2 regions of the Microbacterium sp. BWT-B31 genome follow, and region 1 is predicted to be linked to the other one. Evidence: predicted binding sites of a transcription regulator. Region 1 holds the regulator's gene; the other holds the start of a gene.
What was found. The regulator HspR, encoded in region 1, represses chaperone genes until heat shock. The targets are predictions, from matches to a motif close to AAGTTGAGTCNNNNNGACTCAACTT.
Positions count from the first base shown of each region.

Region 2: a site for HspR is predicted at 8,848-8,872, ahead of AB1K54_RS03125 (ATP-dependent Clp protease ATP-binding subunit). Genes of this name have one in related genera too.

Region 1 is NZ_JBFECU010000007.1:164,637-180,360, forward strand. Features, by position in the region: gene AB1K54_RS09630 (MarR family winged helix-turn-helix transcriptional regulator) at 1-218, shown strand, start outside; gene AB1K54_RS09635 (hypothetical protein) at 315-548, opposite strand; gene AB1K54_RS09640 (MFS transporter) at 575-2,011, opposite strand; gene AB1K54_RS09645 (cation:proton antiporter regulatory subunit) at 2,139-2,642, shown strand; gene AB1K54_RS09650 (cation:proton antiporter) at 2,635-3,837, shown strand; gene dnaK (molecular chaperone DnaK) at 4,084-5,961, shown strand; gene AB1K54_RS09660 (nucleotide exchange factor GrpE) at 5,965-6,582, shown strand; gene AB1K54_RS09665 (DnaJ C-terminal domain-containing protein) at 6,596-7,585, shown strand; gene AB1K54_RS09670 (heat shock protein transcriptional repressor HspR) at 7,693-8,166, shown strand; gene AB1K54_RS09675 (ABC transporter substrate-binding protein) at 8,622-9,866, shown strand; gene AB1K54_RS09680 (carbohydrate ABC transporter permease) at 9,920-10,888, shown strand; gene AB1K54_RS09685 (carbohydrate ABC transporter permease) at 10,885-11,757, shown strand; gene AB1K54_RS09690 (SDR family oxidoreductase) at 11,781-12,614, shown strand; gene AB1K54_RS09695 (dihydrodipicolinate synthase family protein) at 12,611-13,534, shown strand; gene AB1K54_RS09700 (LacI family DNA-binding transcriptional regulator) at 13,613-14,617, shown strand; gene AB1K54_RS09705 (FGGY-family carbohydrate kinase) at 14,614-15,724, shown strand, end outside.
Region 2 is NZ_JBFECU010000002.1:87,584-103,307, forward strand. Features, by position in the region: gene AB1K54_RS03080 (family 20 glycosylhydrolase) at 1-1,133, shown strand, start outside; gene AB1K54_RS03085 (beta-N-acetylhexosaminidase) at 1,172-2,614, shown strand; gene AB1K54_RS03090 (N-acetylglucosamine kinase) at 2,638-3,609, opposite strand; gene AB1K54_RS03095 (N-acetylmannosamine-6-phosphate 2-epimerase) at 3,606-4,325, opposite strand; gene AB1K54_RS03100 (GntR family transcriptional regulator) at 4,361-5,083, opposite strand; gene AB1K54_RS03105 (class I SAM-dependent methyltransferase) at 5,235-6,419, opposite strand; gene AB1K54_RS03110 (TetR/AcrR family transcriptional regulator) at 6,475-7,071, opposite strand; gene AB1K54_RS03115 (SDR family NAD(P)-dependent oxidoreductase) at 7,160-8,239, shown strand; gene AB1K54_RS03120 (VOC family protein) at 8,330-8,701, opposite strand; gene AB1K54_RS03125 (ATP-dependent Clp protease ATP-binding subunit) at 8,889-11,429, shown strand; gene AB1K54_RS03130 (LLM class flavin-dependent oxidoreductase) at 11,498-12,256, shown strand; gene AB1K54_RS03135 (epimerase) at 12,653-13,633, shown strand; gene AB1K54_RS03140 (ATP-dependent DNA ligase) at 13,689-15,248, shown strand; gene AB1K54_RS03145 (NAD-dependent deacylase) at 15,628-15,724, shown strand, end outside.

The DNA.
Region 1 (15,724 bases):
AGCAGAGCGTCGAACTGGGGTTCGTGCGCCGCGAGGCCGATCCCGACGATGCCCGGCGCACGCGCGTCGCGCTCACCGACGCGGGGCGCGCGATCGTGACGGGCTTTCGCGGTGAGCGGCGCGAGGCGGTCGACAGCGCGCTGCGCGGCTTCACGGATGCCGAGCGTGCCGAGCTCGCGCGGCTGTTGACGAAGCTCGCCGAGGCCTGGCCGCGCTGACCGCATGCCGGACGGAGCCATCGGGGCGGATGCCGAGGGCACTCGAACGACAGCGACCCCCGAGGCTCAGGCCGCGGGGGTCGCTGTGCGACGGATTCAGGCGCCGGGTGCGCCCGGGTAGGTCGGGCCGCCCTGCTGCGGCGGCCGATAGGTCGGGGGGAACTGCTGGCCGCTCTGGCGCATCGCGAGCAGCACTCCGTTCTTGACCGCAGTGCGCATGAGGAGATAGCCGATCCACAGAACGAGTGCCAGAACCGCGAGGTAGAGCACGATGCCGAAGATGAAGATGCCGATGCCGAGCCCGGCGAAGGCGGAGTAGTCGTTGTACATACGCAAAACGATAGCGAGCCTGCCGATTACCCCCGCACGTGCTGTGGGAAACGCACCAGCAGCAGCAGTCCCAGGCCCACGGCGAGCACGATCGCGATGCCGAGCACCCCCCAGATCGTCGAGCCGAACCACAGGATCGCGAGCGTCCACAGCGTCGGCGAGAGGAAGCTGGCGACGCGCCCGGTGGTCGCGTAGAGGCCGAAGATCTCGCCCTGCATGCCCGCCGGCGTCACGCGCGCCAGCAGCGACCGGCTCGCCGCCTGCGCGGGGCCCACGAACGCCGACAGCACGAGTCCGCCGATCCAGAAGACGAGCTTGCCGGTGTCGTGCAGGAAGAACACCGCGAGCGCCATCACGATGAGGCCCACGAGCGCGGTGATGATCACGTTGCGAGCGCCGAAGCGGCCGTCGGCTCGTCCGGCGAGGATCGTCGACAGCCCCGCGACCACGTTCGCGGCGATCGCGAAGATGAGCACCTCGTTGCTCGAGAAGCGGAACGCGACCGCGGCGAGGATGCCGCCGAACGCGAAGACACCCGCCAGCCCGTCGCGGTACACGGCGCTGGCGAGGAGGAACCAGAACGTCGGGCGGTGCACCTTGTAGAGCGCCACGATGTCCTTCACGAGCACCACGTACGCGCGGAAGAACCCGACCTTCTCGCCGTGGCCGACGGCGGGCGGGGCCTCGGGCACGTTGAAGAAGAGCGGCAGTGAGAACAGGATCGTCCACACCGCGCAGCCGACCGCGATCACCCGGTAGGCCATGCCGTTCGAGGTGTCCATGCCGAACCAGCCGAGCTGGGTCAGCACGACCACGAGGGTGAGCGCGACGATGCCGCCGATGTAGCCGAGACCCCATCCGAGCCCGCTGACGCGGCCGATCGTCTTGGGCGTGGACACCTGCACGAGCATCGCGTTGTAGTTCACGCCCGCGATCTCGCTCACGACGGCGCCCACCGACAGCACGAGAGCGCCGTACCAGAAGAACGCCGGGTCGGCCTGTGCGAAGAACAGCGAGAACTGCACGAGTGCGAGCAGCACCGTGAACACCAGCAGCCAGCGCTTCTTGCGGCCCGAGCGGTCGGCCGTCTGCCCCAGCACGGGCGCGATCAGCAGGATCAGGAAGCCCGCGAGCGTGGTCGCCAGGCTGTAGCCGCTCGACAGGTCGGCGAGCGCGCGATCCTTGACCGGGTCATCGTCGGGCAGGGCGGCGATGGCGTCGGGCAGGAAGTTCGCCGACACCAGGTACAGCGACGCGAACACGAAGGTGAGGATCACCGAGTTGAACGGCTGTGTCGCCCAGTCCCAGAACGCCCACGAGATCACCTGCTTGCGGGGGACCGGCGTCTCGGAGCCCGCGTTCTCGAACACCTCCCCGATCGCGGCGAGGGCGAGCGTGTTCGCGGCGGCCGGCGGTGCGGGCACGGGCGAGACGACGGGGGCGGCGGACGGATCGGGTTCCATGTTCGTCACGCTAGGTTCCTTCGGTGAACGACCGGTGTCGGCATCCGGTGCGGTGGCGGATGCCGCGCCGCGACGTTGCGGTGCGAGCCAAGGCTACCCCCGGACCAGCGGATGCCATGATGTTCGCATGCCAGTTCACGTGGAGCGGGCCGAGTTGCCCGGCATCGGGGTGCGTCACGACATCCTCACCGACGAGGGTCGACGGCTCTCGGTGGTCAACATGCGCGACGGCGGGCGCGTGCTCGCGATCTCGGACGAGGACGACCCCGACCGCGCGGACGAGTCGATCGAGCTCACCGACGACGAGGCGACAGCGCTGTCGGAAGTGCTCGGAGGGTCGCTGATCCTCACGCAGGTCGCGGGGCTCCGCGACCACATCGCGGGGCTGTTCATGGAGCAGATCCCGGTGCGCGCGGACTCGCCGTTCGTCGGCCACCCGATGGGCGACACGCGCGCGCGCACGCTCACGCGATGCTCGATCGTGGCGATCGTGCGCGACGCCGGTGTCGTCCCCTCTCCCGAGCCGGCCGACCTCCTCGGGGCGGGCGACGCGCTCATCGTCGTGGGCACCCGCGAGGGACTCGACAAGCTCGTGCGCATCATCGGCGGAGAAGCCCCCGCACATGGATGAGGATGCCGTCGCGCTGATCGAACTCGGCATCCTGCTGTTCGGCATCGGTCTGCTCGGGCGGCTGTCCTCGCGCCTGGGCATCTCGCCGATTCCGCTCATCCTCATCGGGGGACTGGCCTTCGGCGAGGGAGGCATCTTCCCCTTCTCGGCGGGCGGCGAGTTCATCGAGATCGGCGCCGAGATCGGCGTCATCCTGCTGCTGGTCATGCTCGGTCTGGAGTACAACGCGAGCGAGCTCGTCGGCAACCTGCGCACGTCCAAGACGGCCGGATTCCTCGACATGGTGCTCAACGCGGTCCCGGGCGCCGCGATCGCGCTGCTGCTCGGTTGGGGGCCGATCAGCGCCGTCGTGATGGCGGGCATCACGTGGGCGTCGTCGTCGGGCGTCATCGCGAAGATGCTCCAGGACCTCGGGCGCCTGTCGAACCGCGAGACCCCGGTCGTGCTGGCCATCCTCGTGATCGAGGACCTCGCGATGGCGTTCTACCTGCCGATCATGGTGGCGCTGCTGCTGCACATGGATCTTGCGCGCGGCACCGCCGCGGTGCTCATCGCGCTGGTCGCGGTGCTCGTGATCCTGTTCGTGGCGCTGCGGCACGGGCGCCTGGTCTCGAAGCTCGTGTGGTCGAAAGAGGCCGAGGTGCTGCTGCTGTCGGCGCTCGGGCTGACGCTCCTGGTCGCCGGCATCGCCGCGCAGGCGAACGTGTCTGCGGCGGTGGGCGCATTCCTGGTGGGCATCGCGATCTCGGGTCCTGCGGCCGAGCACGCCGAGCGCGTGCTGACTCCGCTGCGCGACCTGTTCGCGTCGGTGTTCTTCCTCTTCTTCGGCCTGTCCACCGACCCCGCCGACCTCGTGCCGATGCTGATCCCGGCCGTCGTGCTCGGCGTGGTGACGACGGCGACCAAGATCCTCACCGGCTACCTGTCCGCGCGCAAGGCCGGCATCGGCGAGGCCGGCCGCTGGCGTGCGGGCTTTGCGCTCGTGCCGCGGGGCGAGTTCTCGATCGTTATCGCGGGGCTCGCGGTCTCGACCGGTCTCAACGGCTCGCTCGCCGCCCTGGCGACCGCGTACGTCTTCATCACGATCATCGTGGGGCCCTTCCTCGCCCGCATTCCCGACGCGAAGGGCTTCACCGCGTGGACGCGCCGCGTGCAGGCGGCGCGCAACGCCCGGGCGCGGGCCGCGGCGTCCTGAGCGAACGCCGCTGGCTGTGGTGCGCCGAGAGCACGCCGAACCGGCTCTGCGCACGCCCATCCCGAGAAGACCTCATGAGCCATGCCGGATCAAAACTTGAGCCAGCTCGTATCAAGTTCACTTGACAAGGTCGGATGCCGCGTCTACCCTTGAGTCATCGCGACTCAACCCGGGTCGCGAGCCGACTTTCATACCGATGAGGCCCGGGTGGCGGCATCCGCCCCGCCCACAAGAAGGAGAGAACACATGGCACGTGCTGTTGGAATCGACCTCGGGACGACGAACTCCGTCGTGAGCGTCCTCGAGGGCGGCGAGCCCAAGGTCATCGCGAACGCCGAGGGCTTCCGCACGACCCCCTCGGTCGTCGCGTTCACCAAGGACGGCGAGGTGCTGGTCGGCGAGACCGCCAAGCGCCAGGCCGTCACCAACGTCGACCGCACCCTGACCTCGGTCAAGCGCCACATGGGCACCGACTGGAAGACCCAGTCCATCGACGGCAAGGCCTACACGCCGCAAGAGATCTCGGCGCGCATCCTGCAGAAGCTCAAGCGCGACGCCGAGCAGTACCTGGGCGACACGGTGACCGATGCCGTCATCACGGTCCCCGCGTACTTCAACGACGCCGAGCGCCAGGCCACGAAAGAGGCCGGCGAGATCGCTGGCCTGAACGTCCTGCGCATCATCAACGAGCCGACCGCGGCCGCCCTCGCGTACGGCCTCGACAAGGGCAAGGAAGACGAGCTCATCCTCGTCTTCGACCTCGGCGGCGGCACGTTCGACGTGTCTCTGCTCGAGGTGGGCAAGGACGACGACTTCTCGACCATCCAGGTGCGAGCGACCGCCGGTGACAACCGCCTCGGCGGCGACGACTGGGACCAGCGCCTGGTCGACTACCTGATCAAGCAGTTCAAGGACACCACGGGCGTCGACGTGTCGGGCGACAAGATCGCGCTGCAGCGCCTCAAGGAGGCCGCCGAGCAGGCGAAGAAGGAGCTCTCGTCGTCGACCTCGACGTCGGTCAACCTGCCCTACCTGTCGCTGACGGACTCCGGCCCCGTGTCGCTCTCCGAGACGATCACGCGCGCGAAGTTCGAAGACCTCACCAAAGACCTCCTGGACCGCACGAAGAAGCCCTTCGAAGACGTGATCCGCGAGGCGGGCATCAAGGTGAGCGACATCGACCACGTCGTGCTCGTCGGCGGATCGACCCGCATGCCCGCGGTGTCGGAGCTCGTCAAGCGCGAGACCGGCGGCCAGGAGCCCAACAAGGGCGTCAACCCCGACGAGGTCGTCGCCGTGGGTGCGGCCCTCCAGGCCGGTGTCCTCAAGGGCGAGCGCAAGGACGTCCTGCTCATCGACGTGACCCCCCTGAGCCTCGGCATCGAGACCAAGGGCGGCATCATGACCAAGCTCATCGAGCGCAACACGGCCATCCCGACCAAGCGCTCCGAGACCTTCACCACCGCCGACGACAACCAGCCGTCGGTCGCGATCCAGGTCTTCCAGGGCGAGCGCGAGTTCACGCGCGACAACAAGCCGCTGGGCACGTTCGAGCTGACCGGCATCGCGCCGGCTCCGCGCGGCATCCCGCAGGTCGAGGTCACCTTCGACATCGACGCGAACGGCATCGTGCACGTCTCGGCGAAGGACAAGGGCACCGGCAAGGAGCAGTCGATGACGATCACGGGCGGCTCGTCGCTGCCCAAGGACGACATCGAGCGCATGGTGCGCGAGGCCGAGGAGCACGCCGCCGAAGACAAGAAGCGCCGCGAGTCCGCCGAGACCCGCAACCAGGCCGAGACCCTGTCGTACTCGATCGAGAAGCTCATCAAAGAGAACGACGACAAGCTTCCCGACGATGTCAAGAACGAGGTCCAGGGCGACGTCGACGCGCTCAAGACGGCGCTCGCGGGCGACGACGACGACGCGGTGAAGACCGCGTTCGACAAGCTCAACGCGAGCCAGGGCAAGCTGGGCGAGGCGATCTACGCGTCGTCGCAGGCGCAGCAGGCTCAGGATGCCCCGGCCGGCGCGTCCTCGGGCGAAGCGGGCTCGGGTGAGACCGGCTCCGACGAGGACGTCATCGACGCCGAGGTCGTCGATGACGAGGACGAGAAGAAGTAACCCATGGCGAAGAAGGACGCAGACCCTTCGGCCGGCCCGGCCGGCGAAGGCGACGACGAGGTCCGTCCGCAGGACGGGTCGGCGCAGCCCGCCGACCCGTCCACCCCGGATGCGGCCGATGACGGCGACGAGCTGACCGTCGACGACATCCTGGGCACGACGCAGAACGCGGATGCCGCGGCCGAGGACGCCGTGATCGCCGATCTCGAATCGCAGCTGCTGGGCGACCTCAAGCGCCTGCAGGCCGAGTACGCGAACTACCGGCGTCGCACCGAGGAGCAGCGAGAGGTCGAGATCGAGCGCGCGCAGGGCGCGGTCGCGAAGGGCCTGCTGCCGGTGCTCGACGACCTCGACCGCGCCGAGAAGCACGGCGACCTCGAAGAGGGCACGCCGTTCGCGGTCATCGCCGAGAAGCTGCGCGGCGTGGCCGAGCGCATGGGCCTGGTCGCGTACGGCGAAGCCGGCGAGACGTTCGACCCGCAGCGGCACGAGGCGATCTTCCAGGCGCCGACCCCCGGCGTGGCCGAGGCCACCGTGCTCGAGGTCGTCGAGGTGGGCTACCGCCTGGGCGTGATCGAACTGCGCCCGGCGAAGGTCGTCGTGGCGGTGCCGGCCGACTAGGCCGGGGGAGAGTATGGCCAGTCAGGACTGGTTCGACAAGGACTTCTACCAGACCCTCGGCGTGTCGAAGGACGTCAGCGACGCCGACCTGAAGAAGACCTACCGCAAGCTCGCCCGCAAGTACCACCCTGACAGCAATCAGGGCGATGCCGCGGCTGAGGCGAAGTTCAAAGAGATCAGCGAGGCGTACTCGGTGCTCTCGGACCCGGAGCAGCGCAAGGAGTACGACCAGATCCGCGCCATGGGCTCGGGCGCCCGCTTCACCGCGGGCGGCCAGGGCGCAGGCGGCTTCGAGGACGTGTTCTCGGCGTTCCAGCAGGGCCGCGGCGCGCGATACAACGGCACCGAGGACTTCGACGACATCTTCTCGATGTTCGGGCAGCAGCCCGGCGGATTCGGCTCCGGCCGGTTCGGTCAGCCCACGGGCGGCTTCCGCGGCTTCGGCGGGCCGACGCGGGGCGCCGACGTCACCGCGCGCACGACGATCGACTTCATCACCGCGACCAAGGGCGAGACGATCACCCTGCAGGGCGAGGACGGCCGGCCGTTCAAGGTGAAGATCCCCGCCGGCGTCGCCGACGGTCAGAAGATCCGGCTGCGCGGCCGTGGCCGGCCGTCACCCGACGGCGGCGAGCAGGGTGACATCGTCGTGGCGATCACCGTGCGCCCGCATCCGGTGTTCACGCGTGAAGGGCTCAACCTTCGCGTCATCGTGCCGGTGACCTTCACCGAGGCCGCGCTCGGCGCGACCATCGAGGTCCCGACACTCGGCGGCGACCCCGTCAAACTGCGGGTCGCGCCGGGAACCCCCTCGGGGCGTGTGCTGCGCGTGAAGGGCCGGGGCGTGGCGACCCAGAAGGGCACCGGCGACCTCCTCGCCGAGGTGCAGGTCGCCGTGCCGTCGCACCTCGACGACGCCGCGCGCGAAGCGCTCGAGCGGTTCCACGACCTGGAGCCGAAGGAGAACCCGCGCGCCGACCTGATGAGCAAGGCCCGGGGCTGACATGCACGAGAACAGGAGATCTCAGCGAACGCAGGACGATCTCGCGCCAGGCGTCCTGCAGACGCGAGATCTCCTGTCTTCACGCCGGGGCGGGGTGGTGAGCACCGATGACTGAGCCGCACGAGATCGACGAGGACGCGCCGATCTTCGCGATCGCGGCCGCGGCCGAGCTTTCCGGCATGCACCCGCAGACCCTGCGCCAGTACGACCGGCTGGGACTGGTCGTGCCCGCGCGCACGCAGGGCGGATCGCGGCGGTACTCGCTGCGCCATGTCAAGCAGCTGCGAGAGGTCGCGCGCATGTCGGCCGACGGCATCGGACTGCCGGCGATCACGCGCATCCTCGAACTCGAAGAGCGCGTGCGGACGCTGCATCGCCAGGTGAGCGAACTCGAGCAGCGCGTGCGCGCCGAGCTCGACAACCGTCCCGGCGCGCGCGTGTTCGCCGCGGGCACGACCGGCGCGGTCGTGCGCCTTCGCCACGGCACGCGCGTGCGGCGCGCGACCGAGGTGGTCGTGTGGCGGCCACGTACGCTCAGCGGGGAGCCCGAGACCGCCCCCGACGGATCCGACGCCGGCTGAGACGCCCCGCCGAGCGCATGCCGCGCCCGTGGCGTCCTCGGCGGCCGGTCGAGCCTGACAAGGACTGAGGCCGGCCCGCATCCGCCGCAGCTCGCGGTCGCTCCCTGCACCCGAAGCGTCTTCGCGGCGGGAGCCGTTCCTTCGCGGGCGGCTACCCGGCATGCCTGCTTGTCCGCCGATCGACAGCAGGTTTCTGGAATCGATTTCGACGTGACACGCGTCGTACACACCGCCGGGAAATCGCGGGATTGCGTGAGCTGCTGGACGCATGCTGAGCGGAATTTGACACCGAGACGGGTCGTGGGTAAGTTCTGTCTGAAATCGGTTTCAGATCCGTGGTCGGATCGTGAACCCCCCGACTGGCACACAAGAGATGTGTGACGAGGAGTATGACGATGATGTTGTTCAAGGGCAAAGCACAGCGTTCTCACCGGACGGCGCGTGGGCTTCAGTTCGTGGGTGTGACCGCGGTCGCCGCTCTCGCGCTGACGGCATGCGCCAACGGCACCGAGGCCGGTGAGACGCAAGAGGCGGCGGGTGCAGAACTCACGTTCTCGAACTGGCAGTTCCTCGAGGACGGCAAAGGCCCCATCCTCTGGGATGCCGTCAAGGACTACACCGGTCCGAATGGAGATGTCTCGCTGACCAAGGTCGAGATCCCGTTCGCCAACTACGCCGATAAGCTCAGCACGGAGCTCGGCGCCGGCGGCGGCCCTGACGTCATGGTGCTGCAGGACAGCCAGTTCGTGGCACTGGCCGACGCGGGAGTTCTCGAGCCGCTCGATGACATCGCCGAGGAACTGGGCGACTCGCTCAACAACACGAACGAGGCCGGCTACTTCCTCGACACGCAGTACGGCTTCAACTGGGAGCGCCCCACCTACAACACGGTCATCTACAACAAGGACCTCTTCGCCGAACTCGGTCTCGAAGTTCCCACGACCTTCGACGAGTTCCTCACCACCGCCAAGGCGATCACCGACGCCAAGGGCATCCCCGGCTGGGCCGGTCGGCACCAGACCGCCGAGCTCGACGGCTGGACGCTCGAGATGGCGAACTGGATCTACGGGTTCGGCGGTGAGCTCAGCGACGGCGAGAAGCTGACCATCGCGAACCCGAAGAACGTCGAGGCGGTCGAGGCGTTCCTCGAGACGTTCGCCTCGGGCGTGGCACCCATCGGCGACGACGCATCGACGTTCCGCGCGAAGTTCGGGCAGGGGCAGGTCGGCATGCTGTTCGAGAACTCGGGTGTGGCCACGACGCTCACGAGCAACCCGGACAACATCATCACCGGTCAGAACCTGGGTGCGGCGCCGCTTCCGATGGAGTTCGCCGGCTCCAACTCGCAGCTGATCATCGCGGTGAACGCGGCCAGCGACAACAAGGAGGCGGCGAAGGACTTCGTGCGCTGGGTTCTCGGTGAGGAAGGCCAGACCGCCGTGCGCGCCGGTCTGGGCGCCTCGGCGATGGCGACCGACGTCGAGCCCGACGCCGAGTTCCTCGCGGCCAATCCGTGGGCCACGCAGTTCCTCGAAGCGGCCAAGACGTCGCGGTCGACGCTGGTCGAGGGCTTCGAGACTGACAGCAAGGTGATCTGGCGCGAGGTGCTGACGGCGATCGAAGGCCTCCGGGTCAACGGCGGCGACGTGGCAAAGACGCTCGCCGACGTGCAGACCGCGCTCGAGTCGGAACTCGGCTGACATCGCGTGGGCCGGGCGCTGCCCGGCCCACGCGCCCCGTCGAAAGGACCATGATGGCCACGAACACCATCGACAGGTTCGCGGATCAGGTGCGTGAGACGCCGCCTCCTCGCGAGCCCCGCGCCCCCGGTCGCTTCTCGCGCTTCCTGGAGCGCAACGGAGCGTACTTCTTCCTCTTCCCCGCGATCGCCTACCTGGCCGTCTTCACGGTCTTCCCCCTCATCCGCGGCGTGCTGCTGTCGTTCACCGCGACGAAGCTGGTCAACCCCTCGGGTGGACGTCCGGTGGGGCTTGAGAACTACGAGTACCTGCTCAGCAGCGACAGGTTCTGGGCTTCCGTGGTCACCACGCTGCTGTACACGTTGTTCAGCGTCGTCTTCTCGGTGGGCATCGGGACCGGCGGGGCCATCCTCCTCAACAAGGCGTTCCGCGGGCGCGCCATCGTCCGAGCCATCGCCACCATCCCGTGGGCGGTGCCCACCGTCGCTGCGGCCCTGATCTTCGTGTGGATCTACAACAACGAGCAGGGCATCCTCAACCGCACCACCATGGCGCTCGGTCTCGGGCAGCACGGCTGGCTGATCGATCCGAGGTACGGCCTGTTCTCGGTCGTGCTCGCGACGGTCTGGAAGCTGACGCCGCTCGTCATGCTCGTGATGCTGAGCGCGCTGCAGAGCGTGCCGCAGGAACTGCGCGAGGCGAGCTGGGTAGACGGCGCGACCCGCCTGCAGTCGTTCCGAGCCGTCACGCTGCCGCACATCATGCCGACCATCCGCGTCATCACGCTTCTCATGACGATCTGGTCGATCCGCCGCTTCGAGATCATCTTCCTCATCACCGGCGGCGGACCGCTCGACGCGACCAACACCCTCGTCGTGAACGTGTACCGCACCGCCTTCCAGGACCAGAACCTCGGTCGCGCCGCAGCGATCGGAGCTCTCGGCCTGGTGCTGTCCCTGCTGGTCACGGTGGTCTACTTCATCGTCGAGCAGATCCAGGAACGTCAGGAGAACCAGCGATGACGACCGAACGCATCTCGACTCAGCGTCCACGTGCTCGCGGCTTCGCCGGGCGCCTGAACAGCCTCGGCAAAGCGATCCTGATCACGCTGCTGGTCGTCTTCGCTGGATTCCCCGTCTACTGGATGCTGGCAACCTCCCTGGGCACCGAGGAGTCTCTGTACCGCAGCCCGCAGCCGCTGCTTCCCGAACTGCGCAACATCGGGCAGTGGGGCGACGTCCTCACCGAGGTGCCGATCCTGCGCTGGCTCGGCAACTCGTTGGTGATCGCCGCGGGAACGACGATCCTGAGCCTGGTGCTTGCGATCATGGCCGCCTACGCGCTGAGCCGCTACCGCTTCCACGGACGCGGCGTGGCCGGCTTCATCTTCTTCAGCACGCAGATGCTCCCTGAAGCGCTCATCATCGTGCCGCTCTACGCGGTCTTCGCTGGTGCCGGCCTTCTCAACAGCCACTGGGGACTCGTGCTCGCCGACACGGCATTCGTCATGCCCGTGAGCATGTTCATCATCAAGAGCGGCATCGACAAGATCCCCTACGAGATCGAAGAGTCAGCGCGAATAGACGGGGCGTCGCGCCTGCGGATCCTGTTCACGATCGTGCTGCCGCTGGTGAAGCCGAGCATCGCCGCCGCCGCGGTCATCGCGTTCTTCGACGCCTGGAACGAGTTCATGTTCGCGAACACGTTCATCTCGGACTCGGCGATCTGGCCCGCCTCTGTCGGACTGGCGTCCTTCCTGGGCCAGTTCTACACGCCGATGAACGTCGTCATGCTCTGCGCCCTGCTGTTCGCACTGCCCGCGGTCGTCTTCTTCCTGTGGGCGCAGCGTGGAATCGTCTCGGGTCTGACCGCCGGCTCTGTCAAGGGCTGATCACACAACAGAAGGAGATCCTCATGTCCGAGGCATTCGACCCGCTCTTCTCGGTCGCGGGCCATGTCGCCATCGTCACCGGCGGGTTCGGTCAGATCGGCACCGAGTTCGTGAAGGCGCTGCACGCTCGCGGCGCACGCGTCGCGGTGACCTCCCGCAGCGCGGTGCCCGACGCCGCGCAGCGTGTGGGGATCCAGGACGGCGCGGACCGCCTGCTCGCCGTGACGATGGACATCACCGACCAGACGAGCGTCGAACGCGGACTCGACCTCGTGGTCGAGACCTGGGGCGTGCCGACGATCCTCGTGAACAACGCCGGCATCGACACCCAGCCCAGCGCCCCGCCGGAGGTCTCCGGCCCGTTCGAGCTCTTTCCCGCAGATGTCTTTCGCGAGGTCGTCGAGACGAACCTCGTGGGGACCTTCCTGGTCACCCAGGCCGTCGGCCGGCGCATGCGCGATGCGGGTTCGGAGGGATCGATCATCAACATCGGATCGATCTACGGCATGGTCTCGCCCGTTCAGGACATCTACGCGTACAAGGCCGAGGACACCGGCGTCCCGTTCATCAAGCCGGTCGCGTACTCGGCGGCGAAGTCCGGTCTGTACAACCTCACCCGCTACTGCGCGACCTACTGGGGCCGTGCGGGAATCCGCGTGAACACCCTCACCCCGTCCGGCGTGCGGCGTGACACGCAGGACGCGAAGTTCCAGGCGAACTACACCGCACGCATCCCGATCGGCCGCATGGCCGAGGCCGATGAGTACAACGGAGCGCTGGTCTTTCTCGCGTCGGACGCGTCGCGATACATGACGGGCGCGAACCTCGTCGTGGACGGCGGGTGGACCGCATGGTGAGCGACGTCATCGGTGATCGCCTGATCGCCGCCGAGCCGACCCCGATGCGGGCCGATGAGAGCCTCGACCTTGCGGCGCTCGAATCCCTCGTCGAGGCCGACATCGCCCGTGGCGTCGAGGGGGTCTACATCGGCGGCTCCACCGGTGAGGGCGTGCTGATGTCGGCTCAGGAACGGGCGCAACTGGCTGCGGCCGCCTCCAGCGCGGCGGCCGGGCGCATCCCCGTGTACGTGCATGTGGGCGCGATGTCGACCCGAGAGTCGATCGAGATCGCGGATGCCGCAGCCCAAGCCGGTGCTGCGGCGATCTCGATGATCCCCCCGCTGTACTACAAGTACTCCACAGATGACGTGGTCGCCCACTTCCGTGCGGTGATCGACGCCGTCGACCTGCCCTTCGTCCTGTACAACATCCCTCAGTTCACGGGACGTGACGTCGCCGACGGAGGATTCGAGAGCATTCTCGAACTGCCGCAGGTCGTCGGCATCAAGCACACCTCGCAGAATCTGTTCGGCGCCGAGCGCCTCATGCACCGCCATCCCCGCCTCGCGCTCATCAACGGATTCGACGAGCTGTATCTCGCTGTCCGTGCGCTGGGCGCCCGCGCCGCGATCGGCACCACAGTGGGCCTGCAGATCGACCTCTTCCGGTCCCTGCGGGCACGCGCCGACCGCGGCGACCTGCTCGGGGCCCGAGTCGTGCAGACGCGCATCAACGACACGGTGGAGGCGATGGTCGCCGTGGGCGTCTTCGCCGCCGCGAAGTACCTGGGCGGCAAGTACGCCGGTGAACTCGGCGTCTGCCGGCGACCGCTGCCGGGTCTGGACGCCGAAGGTCGCCGGCGCTTGGATGCGGCGTGGGACCGCCTGGTCGAGAATGTCGAGACGACCGCCTCGGAGGATGCTTCGAGTGCGGTGTGACCGGCGGTTCGTGCGCGTGCATGCCGCGCGCGCAGACAGGTGCCGGCGCTCGAACTCGGCAGCTCGGAAGGAGATCTGATGGCGACGATCTATGAGGTCGCGAAGCTTGCGGGGGTCTCTCCTGCGACGGTGTCGCGGGTCTTCAACGGCACCGCGGTGTCGCACGAGAAGGCGACCGCGGTCCGCGACGCCGCGCGCGAACTGCGGTTCACGCCGAACCGGGCCGCCCGCACGCTGCGCAAGCAGAGCACAGAGGTGATCGCCCTGATCATCCCCGACATCGAGAACCCCTATTTCACGGAGGTCGCCCGCGGCGTCGAGGACGAGGCGCAGGTCGCTGGGTACTCGGTCGTGCTGTGCAATTCCGACGCGGACCCCGACAAAGAGGACGCGTACCTGCGCATCGCTGTGGCGGGAAGCATGGCCGGAGTCATCATCGCGTCGGCGTCCGACCACGCCGCCCTCGACGACGTGCTCGCCGACGGCCGGCCGGTCGTGGCCGTGGACCGGCATACCGGTTACGACATCGACGGCGTGATGATGGACAACCGCTCCGCCGCGCGCATGGCGACCGAGGCGCTGCTCGCGGCGGGATATCGCCGGATCGCGTGCATCACCGGCCCCGACAACGTCGAGACCGCCGTCGAACGAGCTGAGGGCTGGCGGCAGGCGATGGCCTCCGGCGCCTGCGAAGTCGACACCGTCGACCTGCTGCGGTTCTCCACGTTCCGCGTCGACGGCGGTCGCGAGGCGATGAGCGCCGTCCTCGACGCGCCGGGGCCACGTCCTGACGCCGTGGTCGCGACGAACAACCTGCTGGGCGTAGGGGTGCTGCAGGTGCTCACCGAACGTGGGCTCACTCCGCCCGACCTCGGTGTCGCCGTCGTCGGCTCGCTGCCTTTCACGACGTTGACCCCCGATGTCGTGACCGTCGTGCGTCTTCCCGCTCGCCATATGGGGGTCACCGCCGCGCGAATGCTGTTGGAGCGGATCGCAGGCGATGAGGATCCGGCTCGCACGGTCGTGCTGCGAGGCGAGCTGCAGGCCGCTCGCCTCGGACGCGAGAGCGAGGTGCAGGTGTGATCCGCTGCGCGCTGGGAGTCGACATCGGCACCTCCAGCAGCAAGGGTGTGCTCGTGACCGAAGACGGCCGGGTCGCCGCGTCGGCCGCGATCGAGCATCAGGTCGCTCGCCCGCGCCCCGGCTGGGTGGAGATGGACGCCGACCTCTGGTGGGCAGAGTTCGCCGAACTCACCGCTCGCCTGCTCGCGCAGATTCCGGACGCCGAGGTGACCGCTGTCGGGGTGAGCGGCATGGGGCCTTGTGTGCTGCTCGCCGACGAAGACGATCGACCTGTTCGCGCGGCGATCCTGTACGGCGTGGATGCGCGCGCGACAGAGCAGATCGCGCATCTGACCCGGCACCTCGGCGCCGCGCAGATCGTCTCATCGGGCGGGTCGTCCTTGACGACGCAGGCGGCCGGGCCGAAGATCCAATGGGTCCGTGACGAGGAGCCTGACGCCTACGCGCGCGCGGTCCGTCTCTTCATGCCCGCCTCCTGGCTGGTCCGCCGCCTCACCGGCGCCTACGTTCTCGATCACCACAGTGCGAGCCAGTGCACGCCGCTCTATGACATCGAGCAACACGAGTGGCGAGAGGACTGGTGGACCCGTATCGCAGGCGGACTGGAGCGCCCGCGCCTGGTCTGGCCCCACGAGGTCGTGGGCACGGTGACCGCCGAGGCCGCCACGCGCACAGGCCTGACCGCGGGCACCCCCGTGATCGCCGGGACGATCGACGCCTGGACCGAAGCGATCAGCGCAGGTGCGGCGCGCCCGGGCGATCTGATGCTCATGTACGGCACGACCATGTTCCTCGTCGCGACCGGCACCGATGCGTTGCGTACCCCATCGATGTGGACGACGGTCGGCGCATTCCCCGGCACGATGTGCCTTGCCGGCGGCCTGGCGACTTCCGGTGCGCTCACCGACTGGTGGCGCGGGATCGCCGGCGTCGGCTACGAGACGCTCCTGGGCGAAGCGGCGCAGTCGCCCGTGGGCGCCGATGGCCTGCTCACCCTTCCCTACTTCGCCGGGGAGCGCACACCGATCCTTGACCCTGACGCGCGCGGCATCGTCGCCGGGCTCACGCTCGCCCACACGCGCGGGGACCTCTACCGATCCGCGCTGG
Region 2 (15,724 bases), on a different contig from region 1:
GCCCGACCGATGACGCATCGCTCACCTTCCTGCGCGGCATCTATGAAGAACTGCTGCCGAACTTCACCAGCCGGCGCATCAATGTCGGATGCGACGAGCCCTACGACATCGTGAGCGACCCCACCGGCTTCCTCGCTGAGGCATTCTTCACCGCGAACGGTCGCAGTCACGCCGCCACGCAGAAGCTGGGCTGGGAGCGCGTGTACCTCGACTTCGTCAACCGGCTCGCCGACGTCGTTGATGGCCTGGGGCACTCCATGCAGATCTGGGGGGATGTCGTCACCGGCAGCCCCGAGCTGGTCGCAGGCCTGGCCGAAGGCATCACAGTGCTCGAATGGGGCTATGAAGCGGGGCATCCCTTCGCGGAACGCACCGCCAATCTGGCCGCAGCAGGGGTGCCGTTCTACGTGTGTCCCGGCACCTCCACCTGGGGCAGCATCGGCGGGCGGAGCGTGAACGCCGCCGCCAATCTCAGGGAGGCTGCGCGGACGGGTCTGGAGAACGGCGCGGTCGGATACCTGATCACCGATTGGGGGTCGGACGGGCACCGCCAGTTCCTGCCGATCAGTTGGACGGCGATCACCATGGGCGCGGCCTGCGCCTGGAATCTTGCGGCCGTACAGACCGAGGACGTTCCCCAGGCAGTCAGCGAACACGTGTTCCGCGACGACAGCGGCGCATCGGGCAGGATCGCCTGGGAGCTTGGCACGGTCGCCGACGGTCTTCCCGCTCGCACGAATGATTCGACGATTCTCGGGCAATACCTGCGGTACGGGCTTGAGCAGATCAGAGCAGGCGTGATTCCGATGCGCGGCAGCATCCCTTCTGTCGCCGACCTGCGCGCTGCCGCAGACATCGCCGCAGACATCGCCGCGCGCATTCCGACCATGCAGATGGCGCGAGAGGATTCTGCACTCGTGCAGCGTGAGCTGCAACTGACCACGCGACTGCAGGCGCACGCCTGCATGCGTGCCATCGCCGCAATGGAGCAGGGCGCACGCGGCGCGCTCGCCGCAGACATCGGCGAGATCGCCGAGGAGTACGAACTCCTCTGGGCTGCGCGCAATCGGCCGGGCGGACTCGACAGCAGCGTCGGCAGAATGCACGCGCTTCGCGCCGAGTATCTGGCCTGACAACCTCACACGCTCCCGGACCTGGACGAAAGGCCACCATGAACATCCCGATCGATCTCATCCCGACCCCGACATCCCTCACCCGCGGTTCGGGGGCTTTCGAGCTGACCGGCGATTGCACGGTGCGGGCCGAGGGCCGCGCGGCGCAGGCAGCCGAGACGTTGGCGTCTCTGATCGAGCGGAGCACGGGGATTCGGTTCGGGGAGACAAGCGCTGCCGGGCCCTCGATCGAGTACCGACTCGCCGACAGGTCCGACCTCGGTGTCGAGGGGTACGAGCTGACCATCGAACCGACAGGCATCCGCGTCACAGCGCACCGGCCTGCCGGGCTCGGCATGGCGACGCAGACGATTGTGCAGCTGCTCGATCAAAGCACGGGGCGTGCCAGCCTGCCGGCGGTCACCATCAGCGACATTCCGCGCTTCTCATGGCGAGGGATCATGCTCGACGTATCGCGGCACTTCTTCGATGTGGACGTCGTGAAGCACGTCATCGACATGGCGGCGAGGTACAAGCTCAATGTGCTGCACCTGCATCTGTCTGACGACCAGGGCTGGCGGATCGCGATCGATTCGTGGCCAGACCTGCAGGTGATCGGTTCGGCGACGCAAGTCGGAGGTGGCGTCGGCGGATGCTACACGAAGGCCGACTACGCCGAGATCGTGGAGTACGCCGCGCGACTGTTCATCACCGTCGTGCCCGAGATCGATGTTCCGGGCCATACGAATGCTGCCCTCACTGCCTATCCGGTGCTGAACTCCCACGGCCGTGCCGCCGCGCCCTACACCGGCGTGAAGGGCGGCTTCAGCACCCTCGCACCCGACAACGCTCACGTGCAGGCGTTCATCACGGACGTCTTCACCGAGATGGCCCTGATCACGCCGGGGCCGTACATTCACTTCGGCGGCGATGAGGTAGATCGTCTCTGCGCAGACGATTACGGGCAACTCGTGCAATGCGCCTATACCGCTATCGCTGCGGTCGGCAAGACGCCGGTTGGCTGGCAAGAGGCCGCGCGCGCAGGCCTTCCCGCCGACGTGGTCGTGCATTACTGGGACAGCCGCGTCGACTCCGACGATTTCGTGTCTTCATTGACCGATGGGGCACGCCTGATTCTCTCGCCGGGGAACCGTGCCTACTTCGACATGAAGTACGACCAGGAGTATCCGCGTGGCCTCGACTGGGCAGGTCCGGTCGGGGTGCGACAGGCATATGAGTGGAACCCCGCCGACGTGCTCGCGGGGGTCGGCGAGGAGGCGATCCTCGGTGTCGAAGCCGCCCTGTGGACCGAGACCGTCAGCACCCGGTCCGAGATCGACGAGATGCTGCTTCCTCGTCTTCCGGCGCTTGCCGAGGTCGCCTGGGCCAGCGCGCAGTCTCACTCGTGGACCGATTTCGCCGGCCGGGTCGGCAGACATCGAGCATCCTGGGAGCGGGACGGGTGGTCCTTCCATCCGTCGGCCGAGATCCCGTGGCCGTGACCATGCGGCCTATCGGCACCGTCTCACGATGATGTCTGCTCAGCGCGCTCGCGGGATGTGCGCTCGTACCGGGTGACGTCCCACGATTCGCACTCTTGCCGCGTCAGCGACAGCATCCGCTGCGCGCCATCCAGCGCGTTCCCGAGCGGTGCGACGATCACCGCGTCGGGAACCGCGCGCGTGACGGCATCGTGCCAGGCGGAGTGGAAGAGTTCGGAGGCGGTGAAGAGTCCGCCGAGAGAGGCGACCCGTCGGCCATTGCAGTACGTCACCGCCGCGACCGTCGTCTGGGCCGCCGTGATCGCGGCCTGCTCGATGATGGATGCCGCGATGCGATCGCCCGCCGCTGCGCACACGACCACGTCGCGAGTGAAATCATCGGCCGATCGCATCGCGTCCTCGTTCCGAGCCAGCAACCCGTCAGCGAGGTGTGCCGGCGAGTCCCAGCGGGAGGAGAACGCCGAAGTGAGCGCAGTATCGGGTCCGACGCCATCCAGGGCGCGAACCGCGGCGCGCAGTCCCGCCCGTGAGATCGAACGCCCACCACCCCAGTCGCCCAGTTCTCCCAAGCCATCGAAACGTCGCGGGCGGTCCGTTCCGCTCCAGCACAGCGTCACCGACCCCGTGCCGCACATCGTGACCGTGCCGGGGCCCGATCCGAGGGCGCCGAGGTATGCGGCGACGGAGTCATGCGCCATCACGACTGTCTCGCAGTGCAGCAGGGCACTGATCGCCTCGCCGATCAGCAGTCGCTGCTCGGTCGGGAACTCTCCGGTGAGTCCCGCACCCACGCAATCCGGTGGGATCCAGTCGCCCCACTCACGCACCCAGTGGCCGCGAAGCTCTGCGAGCAGGCCGCGCATCGCGTCGATGTTCGCGCAGTGGCTTGGGGCCGGCATCGACGAGGTGCGTCCGTCCGATGCTCTCAGGCGCACCCCGGTCTGCCCGACGTCGATGCTGGCGGTGCGTCGCCGGTCAGCCAGACGAGTCGTCACGGAGCGGCATCCAGCGGCGCGCCGAGCCGGGCGCCGCGCCACTGCGCGTTGAGGGCGGCGGTGATGGCCCGAGGGTTCGTCACCGCGGTGCCGACGACGATCACGCGTGCGCCGAGCAGTCGTGCTTCGGCAACGTCCGCGGGGGTGCTGACATGACCTTCGAGCACGGCCGGGATGCCGAGGGCGATCATGTCTCGCAGCAGCGCGAGATCCGGGGCGTGGGAGTCGTCGGCTCGGGTGTAGGGCGTATAGCCGGACAGCGTCGTGCCCACCCAGTCCGCGCCGCTGTCGCGCGCACGTTGGGCTTCTTCAAGGGTGGACACGTCCGCCATGACGGGCAATTCGAGGACACGGTGGACGTGATCGATCAGTCGGCGAACATCATCGGGATGCGGGTGCGCCTCGATCGAGGCATCCAGCGCGATCATGTCGGCACCGGCCAGGGCGGTGTCATCGCACGCGCGCTGATCGATGGTGATCAGCGGCCGCGGGCCGTGCCGAAGCTGCTTGAGCAGACCGATGATCGGCGTGTGTGGGAGTGCCCGGCGCACCGCGGCGATGTCATCCACGCCTTCTATGCGAAGACCCTCGGCCCCGCCGGCTACGGTCTCCTCGGCTATCGCAGCGATCGTCAGAGGAACATCGATCGCGCTGCCGCGCGGCGCCTGGCAGGAGACCACCAGCGCCCCGCAAGACATTTGGTGAGGATTCGGCACGCTTTGAGCATACCCTTTAGCGACCAATCATGGAACTACGCTTCCACACTCGGCACGTCGATGGTGAGGCTGTAGCGATCCCCTCTGTACAACGACTCGGACACGTAGATGGGGCTGCCCGTGGTCTCGTATGCGACGTGATGGACCGACAGCGCAGCGCTGTACGGTGCGACCGAAAGCAGTTCGGCGTCCGAAGGATCGAGGGTTGTTGCGCGAAAAGTCTGCTGAACGCGAGCGAGTTCGACCGAGTACCGGCTTGAGAGCAGGCGGTACAAGGAGCCGCTGAGATCGCAACTCTCCAGCCCTGGCACGCGGCTATGCGGAAGGGAATCGATCTCGAAGCTCATCGGTATGCCATCGGCCGTCCGTACGCGGCGGATCTCGATCACCGGCTCGCTCGGTGAAATGCCGAGCTGCCAGCTGACATCCGCCGATGCCGACTTGACCTCGACGGAATGCACGATCGCACCAGCGACGCTCCCCATCGCGGTCATCTCCGCCGTGAAGGACTCGATGCCGCGCCCCTTCTCGATCGCCGGACCGTCCACAAAGGTTCCCGACCCCTGCACGCGGCGGATCTCTCCCGATTCCTCGAGCTCATCGAGGGCGCGCCGCACGCTGACGCGGCTGATCGCCAGCCGTCCGGCGAGGTCGCGTTCCGTCGGCAGACGGGTGCCCCGCGGGAGTCCATCTCGGATCAGGCCACGTACGTACTCGATCGCCAACTGGTAGCGAAGTGGATCGACGTTTGTCTCCATGACAGAATCATGGCATGGCGGCACAACGCCGTGTCGAGCGGATCGGCATCGGGGCGGTTCCGGCCAGGTCGCCTCGATCGCTTCGAGGAACCCGGTGAGACCGCCGGGGTCCGCGTCGCAGGGGTCTGACGCGCGCGGTCGCCGTCGAGGCTCAGTGGCCTCTGACCGACACCGTCACGGTGAACTTGGCGTTGCGCGCGACCTGGCGCGTGGGACCGACGATGCGTTCCAGGGCGGGCCGGTAGGCGAGGGGCGAGTTCCACACCGTCCACAGCTCTCCGCCGGGCCGCAGCACGCGCGCCGCGTCGGCGAACAGGCGCGGCGCGATGCGGTCGTCTACGGCGGCGCCGACGTGGAACGGCGGGTTGAGCGCGATGAACGACGCGCTCGCGTCGGGGCGGGCCGCGAGCAGGTCGTCGCGCGCGACCTCCACGCGATCTGCGACCCCGTTCGCGTCTGCGGTCGCGCGGGCGGACGCGACAGCTGCGGCCGACTGGTCGGTCGCGTAGACGCGCAGTGACGGATGCCGCAGCGCGAGCGCCGCCGCGACGACACCGGTTCCGCACGCGAGGTCGATCGCGGCATCCGTCTCGGGGATCTCGTGCGGCAGGTGCGCGAGCAGGAAGCGCGTGCCGATGTCGATCGCCGCGCCCGCGAACGCGCCGCCGAAGGCGCACACGACGATGCCGTCCACGGTCGTCCGCGCGGGCACCGGATCGGCGCCGTCGTGCGGTCCGCGCGCGACGAGCACCCGCGACTTCTGGCGCGCGTGCGTGACGTCGACGGTGGTGAAGCGCTCGCGCAGCACGTCGTTCATCGCGACGGTCATGTGCTTGATGCGCCCGCCCGCGAAGACGACCACCTCGGGTGCCGCGTGCGCGGCGATCAGCCCCGCGATGTCGCGCAGGGCGTCGAGCGACCGCGGGAGCCGCAGCAGCACGAGGCGAGCGCCGGCGACGGACTCTGGTGTGAGCGGCAGCGAAACGAAGGCGTCGAGGCCGAGGCGTTCGGCGTTGGCACGCAGCGCCCGCTCGCCGGTGAGCGCATCTTGGTGCACCCGGATGCGAGCGGCCGCGGCGGGGCCTGCGCCCCCAGAGGCGCCACGCCGAGCGTCGGCGCTGTGTGGAGCGGGTGTGCAGATCGCCGCCGTCTCGTGCGCCGCGGTCAGCGTGAGGGCGCCGTACGCGTCGCCGATCACGGCGATGTCACCGTGCGAGAGCCCCGCCCGCGCCTCGGCCGACTCATCGAGCAGCAGGCGGTCGGCGGCGTCCGAGGCGAGCAGGCCCGGCCCCTCGAGGTCGGGCCACCGGCGCAGCGCGTCGAGAGAGAACGTCACCAGGCCACGGTAGTGCGCCGCGGCCACTCGTGCCGTGGCGTCGCGCACGGTCGCGTCAGGGCTGAGCGCTGTCGGTGCGGGGCGAGAACGCCGCGTGCAGGATCGCGCGGACGCGCCGCGCCGTCGCGGTGCGCGCGTCGCTGCCGGTGCGCGAGACGGCGTCGGCGAGCATCGTCACAGCCAGGAGCACATCGTCGAGGTCGACGTGTGCGCCGACGACGCCGCGGCGGCGATCGCGTGCCAGCACCGTGCCCGCGGCGTCGGCGAGGGTCGCGCCGACGTGGGCGACGCGCTGGTCGCCCTGGCTCTGCCAGATCAGATCGATGAGGGGAGTGGAGACGACTGCCTGTTCGGCGATGATGCCGAACAGGTCGTCCAGCGAGGTGGCCTCGTCCGCCGCGATGGCCGCGACCTGTTCCAGGTTCTCGTCGAACACGGCGATCGCCAGCGACAGCCGGTCGGGAAAGTGCCGGTAGAGGCTGCCCTGCCCGACGCCGGCGCGCTTGGCGATCGAGCTGAGCGGGGCGTGCAGACCGTCGGCGGCGAACACGTCGCGGGCGGCCGCGATCAGCGCCCGACGGTTCTCAGGTCCTGCGCTGCGCCCGCGATTCGGCTTCTTCGAAGGCGGCTCGACCATCTCGTCCGGTGCCATGAGTGCTATCGTAGTAACCGGACAAAGATGTCCGGTAGAGACTTCTCGACGTTCCAAAAGAATGAGAAAGCAAGGAGTACACCCACACATGAGCACGCCCCTTCTCACCGGCGACGACTCCATCAAAACCTGGCTCGCACACCCCGCCGGTGGCCCCATCCTGCGTGAGCTGCTGGCCAAGTCCGGCCAGAGCGCCGATGTGCTCAAGCCCGTCGGCCGCTTGGCCATCAAACGCCTGGTCAAGCTCAGCAAGGGCCAGTTCTCGCAGGAGCTGCTCGACGAGCTCGTCGCGCGCGCCGCCGCAGGCGATGTTCCGGCCGATGCGCCCGCGGCTCCCGCCGCCGACGACGCAGACGGCGCAGGCGAGGCAGACGGCGAAGGCGACGCGCCCGCCGTTGCCGCAGTCGAGTGGGTCGAGCGCATCGACCGGGGCCGGTTCACCGGCAAGACCGTGATCGTCACCGGCGCCGGCTCGGGCATCGGTCGCGCGACGGCCTCCCGCGTCGCCCGCGAGGGTGGCCGGGTCATCGCCGTCGACGTGTCGGCCGCGCGGCTGGACGAGTTCGCCGCCGAGCACCCGCAGGCCGACATCGTCACGATGGTCGCCGACATCACCGACGACGCCAAGATCGCCGAGATCGTCGCCGCCGCGGGGGGCCGCATCGACGCGCTCGCGAACGTCGCGGGCATCATGGACGACATGACCCCGCTCGGCGAGGTCACCGACGCCGTCTGGAACCGCGTGTTCTCGGTCAACGTCGAAGGCACGATGAAGCTCTCGCGCGCCGTCATCCCCGCGATGCTCGCGCGCGGGGCGGGCTCGATCGTCAACACGGCCTCCGAGGCGGCGCTGCGCGGCTCGGCCGCGGGGGTGGCCTACACCGCGTCGAAGCACGCCGTGGTCGGCATCACCAAGTCGACCGCGTTCATGTACGGCCCGAGCGGCATCCGCGTGAACGCCGTCGCTCCCGGTGCCACCATCACCAACATCGAGGCGACCTTCGCCTCGCCGCTCGGCGCCCAGCGCGTGCGTCAGGCGATGGCGATCCTGCCGGACGCCGCCGAGGCCGAGGCTCTCGCGGCATCCATCACCTTTCTGCTCTCGGACGACGGCGTGAACGTCAACGGCGTCGTCCTGGCAAGCGACGGCGGGTGGTCCGCGGCCTGAACGGCGCGGCTCCGCTGCTTCGCAAGGGCCCCACGACGAGCCGGTCTCGGGGGCCCTTCGCCTTTCCGGGCGGCGAGCACGAACTGCCGCTCAGTCGCGCGGCGGCAGCTGCTGCAGCGTCCAGCGGTTGCCGTCGGGGTCGGGAAAGCTCACAAACCGGCCCCACGCCTGCTCGTCGACGCCGTCTGCCTCGACGCCCAGGCCGCGCAGATGCGCGAGCGCCTCGTCGGCGTCGGGCACGACGACCTGGATCGTGTTCTGCCTGCCCGGCTCGAGGTCGACGCCGAGACCGGTGCCGAAGGCGATCGAGCACGCCGAACCCGGGGGAGTCAGCTGCACGAACCGCAGGCCGTCGAACGGCGTGTGGTCGTGGTCGGCGTGAAAGCCGATCTTCACGTAGAAGTCCTTGGCCCGATCGACATCGGTCACCGGGACGTAGATGAGCTCGATCTTCCAGTCCATCGCTCTGCCTCCTGATCGCTTGTGCGGCGGGCCGGATCCGCGTCGCACCGCCGAAGCTACGCCGGGGCTGCGACATCCGTCGTCGTGCCTGGGAATACCCTCGGTCTCTCGCCGTTTAAGTTGATACGTGGTCGCTCAAGTTCATAGACTTGACAGACCTTGACTCAAGTTCAGCAGGAGGCCATCGATGCCTGAAGACACGACTCCCACCGGCGGCTCGTTCGACGAGTTCCTGGCGCGGTACCTCGCCGGCGAGCGGGCGCGCGCGCAGCGCTCGATCGACCTCAGCCGCTTCCTGAGCGCGCGCACGCAGGAGCTGCTGCGCCGCGCCGGCCAGTTCGCACTGGGCCGCGGCCAGCAGGAGCTCGACGCCCTGCACGTGCTGCGCGTGATCGTGGGAGAAGCCCCCGTGCGCGAAGCCGTCGCCCGGATCGGCGCCGATCCGGGCGCGATCGCGCGCAGCGCCGACGAGGGGCTGCCCGCGACCGGTCCCGCCGCCGACGTCGACGGGGCCGTCGTCACCGCCTCCGTGCAGCGGGCGCTGTTTCACGCCTTCCAGGTCGCCCGGTCGTCCGGCTCGACCTACATCGACCCCGAGCACCTCTTCTTCGCGCTCGTGCTCGCCCAGGACACCCCCGCCGGTCGCGTGCTCGCCGAGGCGGGAGTCACCGCCGAGGCGCTCACGCAGGGCGTGCGCGAGACTGTGGCGCCCAGCGCCGCACCCGTCGACGACACCGCGGACGCGGCATCCGACACCCCCATGCTCGAGAAGTTCGGCACCGACCTCACGGCCCTCGCGAAGGCGGGCCAGCTCGACCCGGTCATCGGCCGCGGCGATGAGATCGAGCAGACCATCGAGATCCTCAGCCGCCGCACCAAGAACAACCCCGTGCTCATCGGCGAGGCGGGCGTCGGCAAGACCGCGATCGTCGAGGGCCTGGCCGCGGCGATCGTGGCCGATGCCGTGCCCGAGCAGCTGCGCGGCAAGCGCGTCGTCGCGCTGGACCTTGCCGCGATGCTCGCGGGCACGCGCTACCGCGGCGACTTCGAGGAGCGCCTCACCAAGACGATGGACGAGATCGCATCGCTCAAGGGCGAGCTGATCGTGTTCGTCGACGAGGTGCACACGGTCGTGGGCGCCGGTGCCGGCGGCGACGGTGCGATGGACGCGGGCAACATCCTCAAGCCCCGCCTCGCGCGCGGAGACCTGCACCTGGTGGGCGCCACGACGCTCAAGGAATACCGCACGATCGAGAAGGACCCGGCCCTCGAGCGCCGGTTCCAGCCGGTCAAGGTGGGCGAGCCGTCGATCGAAGACGCCGTGCTGATCCTGCGCGGACTCGCGCCTGCCTACGCCGACCACCACGCGGTGACCTACACCGACGCGGCCCTGCGCGCCGCCGTCGAGCTCAGCGACCGATACCTCACCGAGCGCGTGCTGCCCGACAAGGCGATCGACCTGATCGACCAGGCCGGCGCGCGTCTGCGGCTGAAGCTCGGTGTCACGGTCGACGTGTCGGCGCTCATCGAGCGCCTGGCGACCCTCGAGGCCGACAAGAACGCCGCCGTCTCAGCCGAGCACTACGAGGAGGCATCCCGCATCCGCGACGAGATCGCGGCCGTGCAGGCAGGGCTCGACGAGGCCACCGCCGCCGGCGCGGCGACCCGTGGCGACGCGGTGGTCGGCGAGCCCGAGATCGCTGCCGTGATCAGCCGCGCCACCGGCATCCCGGTCAACCGCCTCACCGAGACTGAGCGCGAGCGGCTCGCCACCCTCGAATCCGAGCTGCACGATCGCGTGATCGGGCAGGACGACGCGGTGGCCGCCGTCGCGAAGGCCGTGCGACGCAACCGCACCGGCATGGGCGACGCGCGCCGGCCGGTCGGGTCGTTCCTGTTCCTCGGCCCCACGGGCGTGGGCAAGACCGAACTGGCGAAGGCCCTCGCGGCGAGCCTCTTCGACGACGACACCGCCGTCATCCGCTTCGACATGAGCGAGTTCGGCGAGCGTCACACCGTGTCGCGCCTGGTGGGCGCCCCTCCGGGATACGTCGGCTACGACGAGGCCGGCCAGCTCACCGAGCGCGTGCGGCGCAACCCGTACTCGATCGTGCTGTTCGACGAGATCGAGAAGGCCCACCCCGACGTCTTCAACCTGCTGCTGCAGGTGCTCGACGACGGACGACTCACCGATGGGCAGGGTCGCACGGTCGACTTCCGCAACACCGTGGTCGTCATGACCTCGAACCTCGGCAGCGAGTTCCTGGCCTCGCGCGCCGGAGCGATCGGCTTCATCGCCGACGGCGGCGGGTCGACCGGGTTCGGCAGCGAGAAGGACCTCCGCGACCGCGTCTTCGGCAAGCTGCGCGAGGCGATGCGTCCGGAGTTTCTCAACCGCATCGACGAGATCGTGCTGTTCCGCAAGCTCGACCGCGAGCAGCTGCGCGAGATCGTGCGGCTCATGCTGGGCGCCACGGCGGCGCGTCTGGCGCGTCGCGAGGTGACCATCGAGGTGACGGATGCCGCGACCGAGTGGCTCGCCGAGCACGGCTACGAGCCCGAGTACGGCGCCCGGCCGCTGCGCCGGCTGATCCAGCGCGAGGTCGACGACCGCATCGCCGACCTGTTCGTCACGGGTGCGCTCGTCGATGGGGGAGCGGTGACGGTGGATGCCTCGGCAGGCGACCTCACCGTGATGTCGAAGGCCGTGCTGACGCACGCCGCCTGACCGACCTTCTCGAGGGCCGTCACCGTGTCGGGTGGCGGCCCTCGCCGTGCACCGGGCATGCTCGATGCATGCCTGAAGCCCTCGTCTCGATCGGCGTCGCCGGGGCCCTCGGCCCGGCCGCCATCGCCCACATCGCCGCCGTCGTCGAATCCGCCGGCTTCCACGCCCTCTGGGTGAACGACGCCCCTGGCGGCGACTCGCTCGCCGCGCTGGCGGCCGCGGCCGCTGTGACCGACACGCTGGTGCTGGCGACGGGCGTCGTGCCGGTCGATCGGCGGCCGGCGCGCTCGCTCGTCGACGCGGTGCGCGCGCTGCCGCAGGAGCGCACGGTGCTCGGCATCGGCTCGGGCTCGGGCGGCGTGGGTGCGCTCGCGCGCGTGCGCGAGGCCGTCGGGGTGCTGCGCGACCAGACGCGGGTGCGCGTGCTGGTGGGCGCACTGGGCCCGAAGATGCGCGCGTTGGCGGCGACAGACGCCGATGGCCCGCTTCTGAGCTGGCTGACGCCGGATGCCGCGGCCGCCCAGTCCGCGACCGCCCACGAGCTCTCACCCGACGCCCACGTCGCACTGTACGTGCGCACGGCCGTCGACCCCGCCGCCGTTTCCGCCCTGGAGGCGGAGGCAGACAGGTACGGCGGCTACCCCTCCTATGCGGCGAACTTCGCGCGCCTGGGCATCCGCCCCGGCGACACCGTGCTGCGACCGGAAGGGTTCGGCCCAGGCATCCGTCGGTATCGTGCCGCCGTCGACGAGGTCGTGCTGCGGGCGATCGTCGCAGGCGACGACTACGCCGGCTTCGTCGAGGCGGCCGCGGCGCGGTTGGGCTGACAGGGTTCCAGGCCGCACCGGCCCACACCGGCCCGCACACCGGCGCACACCGGCGCGCACAACGGCGCGCACAACGCAGGAAGATCGCCGCGGCACGCCGCCTCAAGTCTCGCTCGACGGCGTGTCTCGGCCGGATCTCCTGCGTCATGCGCGCGCGATGTCGGACACCTTGGGGCAGGGTGGGAGGGTGACCTGCGTCGGCGACATCGTCAGCCCCTCCCCGAATCGGCCCGAGTCGTTCCGCGGCCGTCGAGGCGGCGGGGGCTGCCGAGGTGTGGTTCTGGGGGGACTGCTTCTGCCAGTCGGCGCTCGCCGAGGACATGCGCCTGGTGAACGCCGCATGAGCCGTGCTGCGGCACCGCTCGCCGAGCCGGTGCTCCGAGGCGGGGAGCGCTGATGCCGGTGGCGGCGCTGGCCGGGGCATCCGGCTTCGTGGGCACTGCCTTGCGGCGCGCCCTCGCCGACGACGGCTACGAGCTGCGGCTCATCGGCCGCGACGGCACCGACGCCCGATGGGACGCCCCCGACGCGGTGCGCCGGGCCGTCGACGGCGCCGATCTGCTCGTGAACCTCGCCGGCAAGAGCGTCGACTGCCGCTACACCGACGCGAACCGCGACGAGATCCTGCGATCTCGCCTGGCCACGACACGCGCGCTGCGCGAGGCGGTGGCGGATGCCTCGTCCCCGCCGTCCTTGTGGCTGAACGCGAGCACGGCGACGATCTACCGCTACGCCCTCGACCGGCCGCAGACCGAGACGGGCGGTGAGTTCGGCACCGGCTTCTCGGTTGATGTCGCCCGCGCGTGGGAGGACGAGTTCTTCGCCGGTGAGCTGCCGCAGACGCGACGCGTGGCGCTGCGCATGGCGATCGTGCTCGGCGACGGCCCCGCGACGGGCATGCTGTTCCGGCTCGCCCGACTCGGGCTCGGCGGCCCGCAGTACGACGGGTGGTGGTTTTCGCATCGGCGCTACCGCGGCATCGGCCCCAGGCCGACCGGCGACGGGCGTGCGCCGTGGCACCGCTCGAAGGGCGGCCAGCGGTTCAGCTGGATCCACCTGGACGACGTCGTCGGCGCCGTGCGATTCGTGCGCGACCATCCCGGCATCGAGGGGCCCGTCAACCTCGCAGCGCCCGCGCCGAGCGACAACCGCACGCTCATGGCCACGCTTCGCCGTGTCGTGGGCATGCCGGTCGGGCTCCCCGCGTGGCGGGTCATGCTCGAACCCGCGATGTGGGCGCTGCGCACCGAGCCCGAACTCGTGCTCAAGAGCCGCTGGGTGCTGCCGGGCGTGCTGACCGGCGCCGGGTACGACTTCGCATGGCCGTCGCTCGAGCCTGCCCTGCGGAACGTGTGGCGCGGCATCCGTCGACGGTGACCGCGCCTGCGCTCGCACCGCCCCGCATGTCGGAGGTCGGTGCGAGAATCCGAGGATGCTGCTCTCGGAGGTGGTCGGCACCGTCGACGTGGTCGCGGGCACGCGTTCGCGCCTCGCCAAGACCGAGGCCCTCGCGGGGCTGCTGTCGCGGCTCGCGCCGGATGAGATCGTGCCGGCGGTCGGGTTTTTGACCGCGAGCCCGCGGCAGGGGCGCATCGGTGTGGGCTGGCGCAGCCTGTCGGCGCTCGACACCCGCCACGCCGACGTGCCGTCGCTGACGGTGCTCGATGTCGACGCGGCGCTCGACGAACTCGCGGCCGCGGGCGGTGCCGGCTCGGTCGCCGCCCGCCGCGGAGCGCTCGAGGCGCTCGCCTCGCGCGCGACCACCCGCGAGTGGGACTTCGTGGCACGCGTCATCCTCGGCGAACTGCGCACCGGAGCGCTCGAGGGCGTGCTGCTCGATGCCATCGCGCAGGCGTCGGGGCAGGGTGCCGCCGCCGTCCGCCGCGCCGCGATGCTCGCCGGCGACCTCGGCGCCACCGCCCGCATCGCCCTGGCCGAACCCGCCGGTGCGCTCGACGCCGTCGGGCTGGAGGTCGGGCGGCCCGTGCTGCCGATGCTGGCGTCGACCGCGGCGACCGTGGCCGCGGCGATCGCGACCGCGGGCGAGGCCGCCGGATCGAGTGCTCGCGAGGCAGGTGTCTCGAGATCATCCGTCGAATACAAGCTCGACGGCGCCCGCATCCAGGTGCATCGCGACGGCGACAGCGTGCGCGTCTATACGCGCAACCTCGCCGACATCACAGCTCGCGTGCCCGAGATCGTCGAGATCGTGCGGGGGCTTCCGGCTGAGCGGCTCATTCTCGACGGCGAGACGCTGTCGCTCGACGAAGACGGCGGTCCGCGGCTGTTCCAAGACACGATGGCGCGCTTCGGGTCCGAGACGGCACCGCAGTTCGTGCTGCGGCCGTGGTTCTTCGACGTGCTGCACGCCGACGGGCGCGACCTCATCGACGAGCCGCTCTGCGCGCGGCAGGCCGTGCTCGAGGCCGTCGCGGGGCCGTGGCGCGTGCCCGGCATCGTGACGGCCGACGCCGGCGCCGCCGAGCGACTGTCGCGCGAGGCGCTCGCCGCCGGGCACGAAGGCGTCGTGGTCAAAGGGATCGACTCGCCCTACGCCGCGGGCCGGCGGGGCAAGAGCTGGATCAAGGTCAAGCCCGTGCTCACCTACGACCTCGTCGTGCTCGCCGTCGAATGGGGGTCGGGTCGCCGCACGGGGCAGTTGTCGAACCTGCACCTGGGCGCGCTCGACGCGGCCGGCGAGTTCGGCGAGCCGGGCGGCTTCGTGATGGTCGGCAAGACGTTCAAGGGCCTCACCGACGAACTGCTGCGGTGGCAGACCGACTTCTTTCCGACGATCCAGACCCACCGCTCGGCGTATGCCGTGCACGTGCGGCCCGAGACCGTCGTCGAGATCGCGATCGACGGCGTGCAGCGCTCGACGCGCTACCCCGGCGGCGTCGCCCTGCGCTTTGCGCGGGTCAAGGGTTACCGACCCGACAAGTCTCCCGCCGACGCCGACATGATCCAGACGCTGCGCGCGCTGCTGCGCTGAGCTGCGGCATCCGTCGCCGGCGGCTTCGCCGCTTCGTGCCCTTCGCCCGTCGGTGCGCGCGACCCTCCGTGCTGTGCGCGGTGCTCCGTGCTGTGCGCGTCGAAATCAGGAGGATGTCGCGAATGCAGGACGTTTCGCCGCGGATCGTCCTGTGCGGGGCCGCATGTCCTGATCTGGGTGGGGGCCTGCTGGCGCGGAGGGGTCGTCGGCGGTGGCATCCGTGCGGGGGCGCGTGCCGAGAGCAGGGGATGTGGCCGGAAGCAGGATGCTTCGCGACGGATCATCCTGTGTCGGGCCGCGTGTCCTGATCTGGGCAACCCTCGAACGCCACGAATCCCACGAGCGCGCCGAGGGCGCTGCGGGCGGGAGAATGGAGGGCATGCGCATCGTCGTGCTCACCGGAGCGGGGATCTCCGCCGAGAGCGGGGTTGCGACGTTCCGCGACGCGGGCGGGCTGTGGGAGGGGCGCCGCGTCG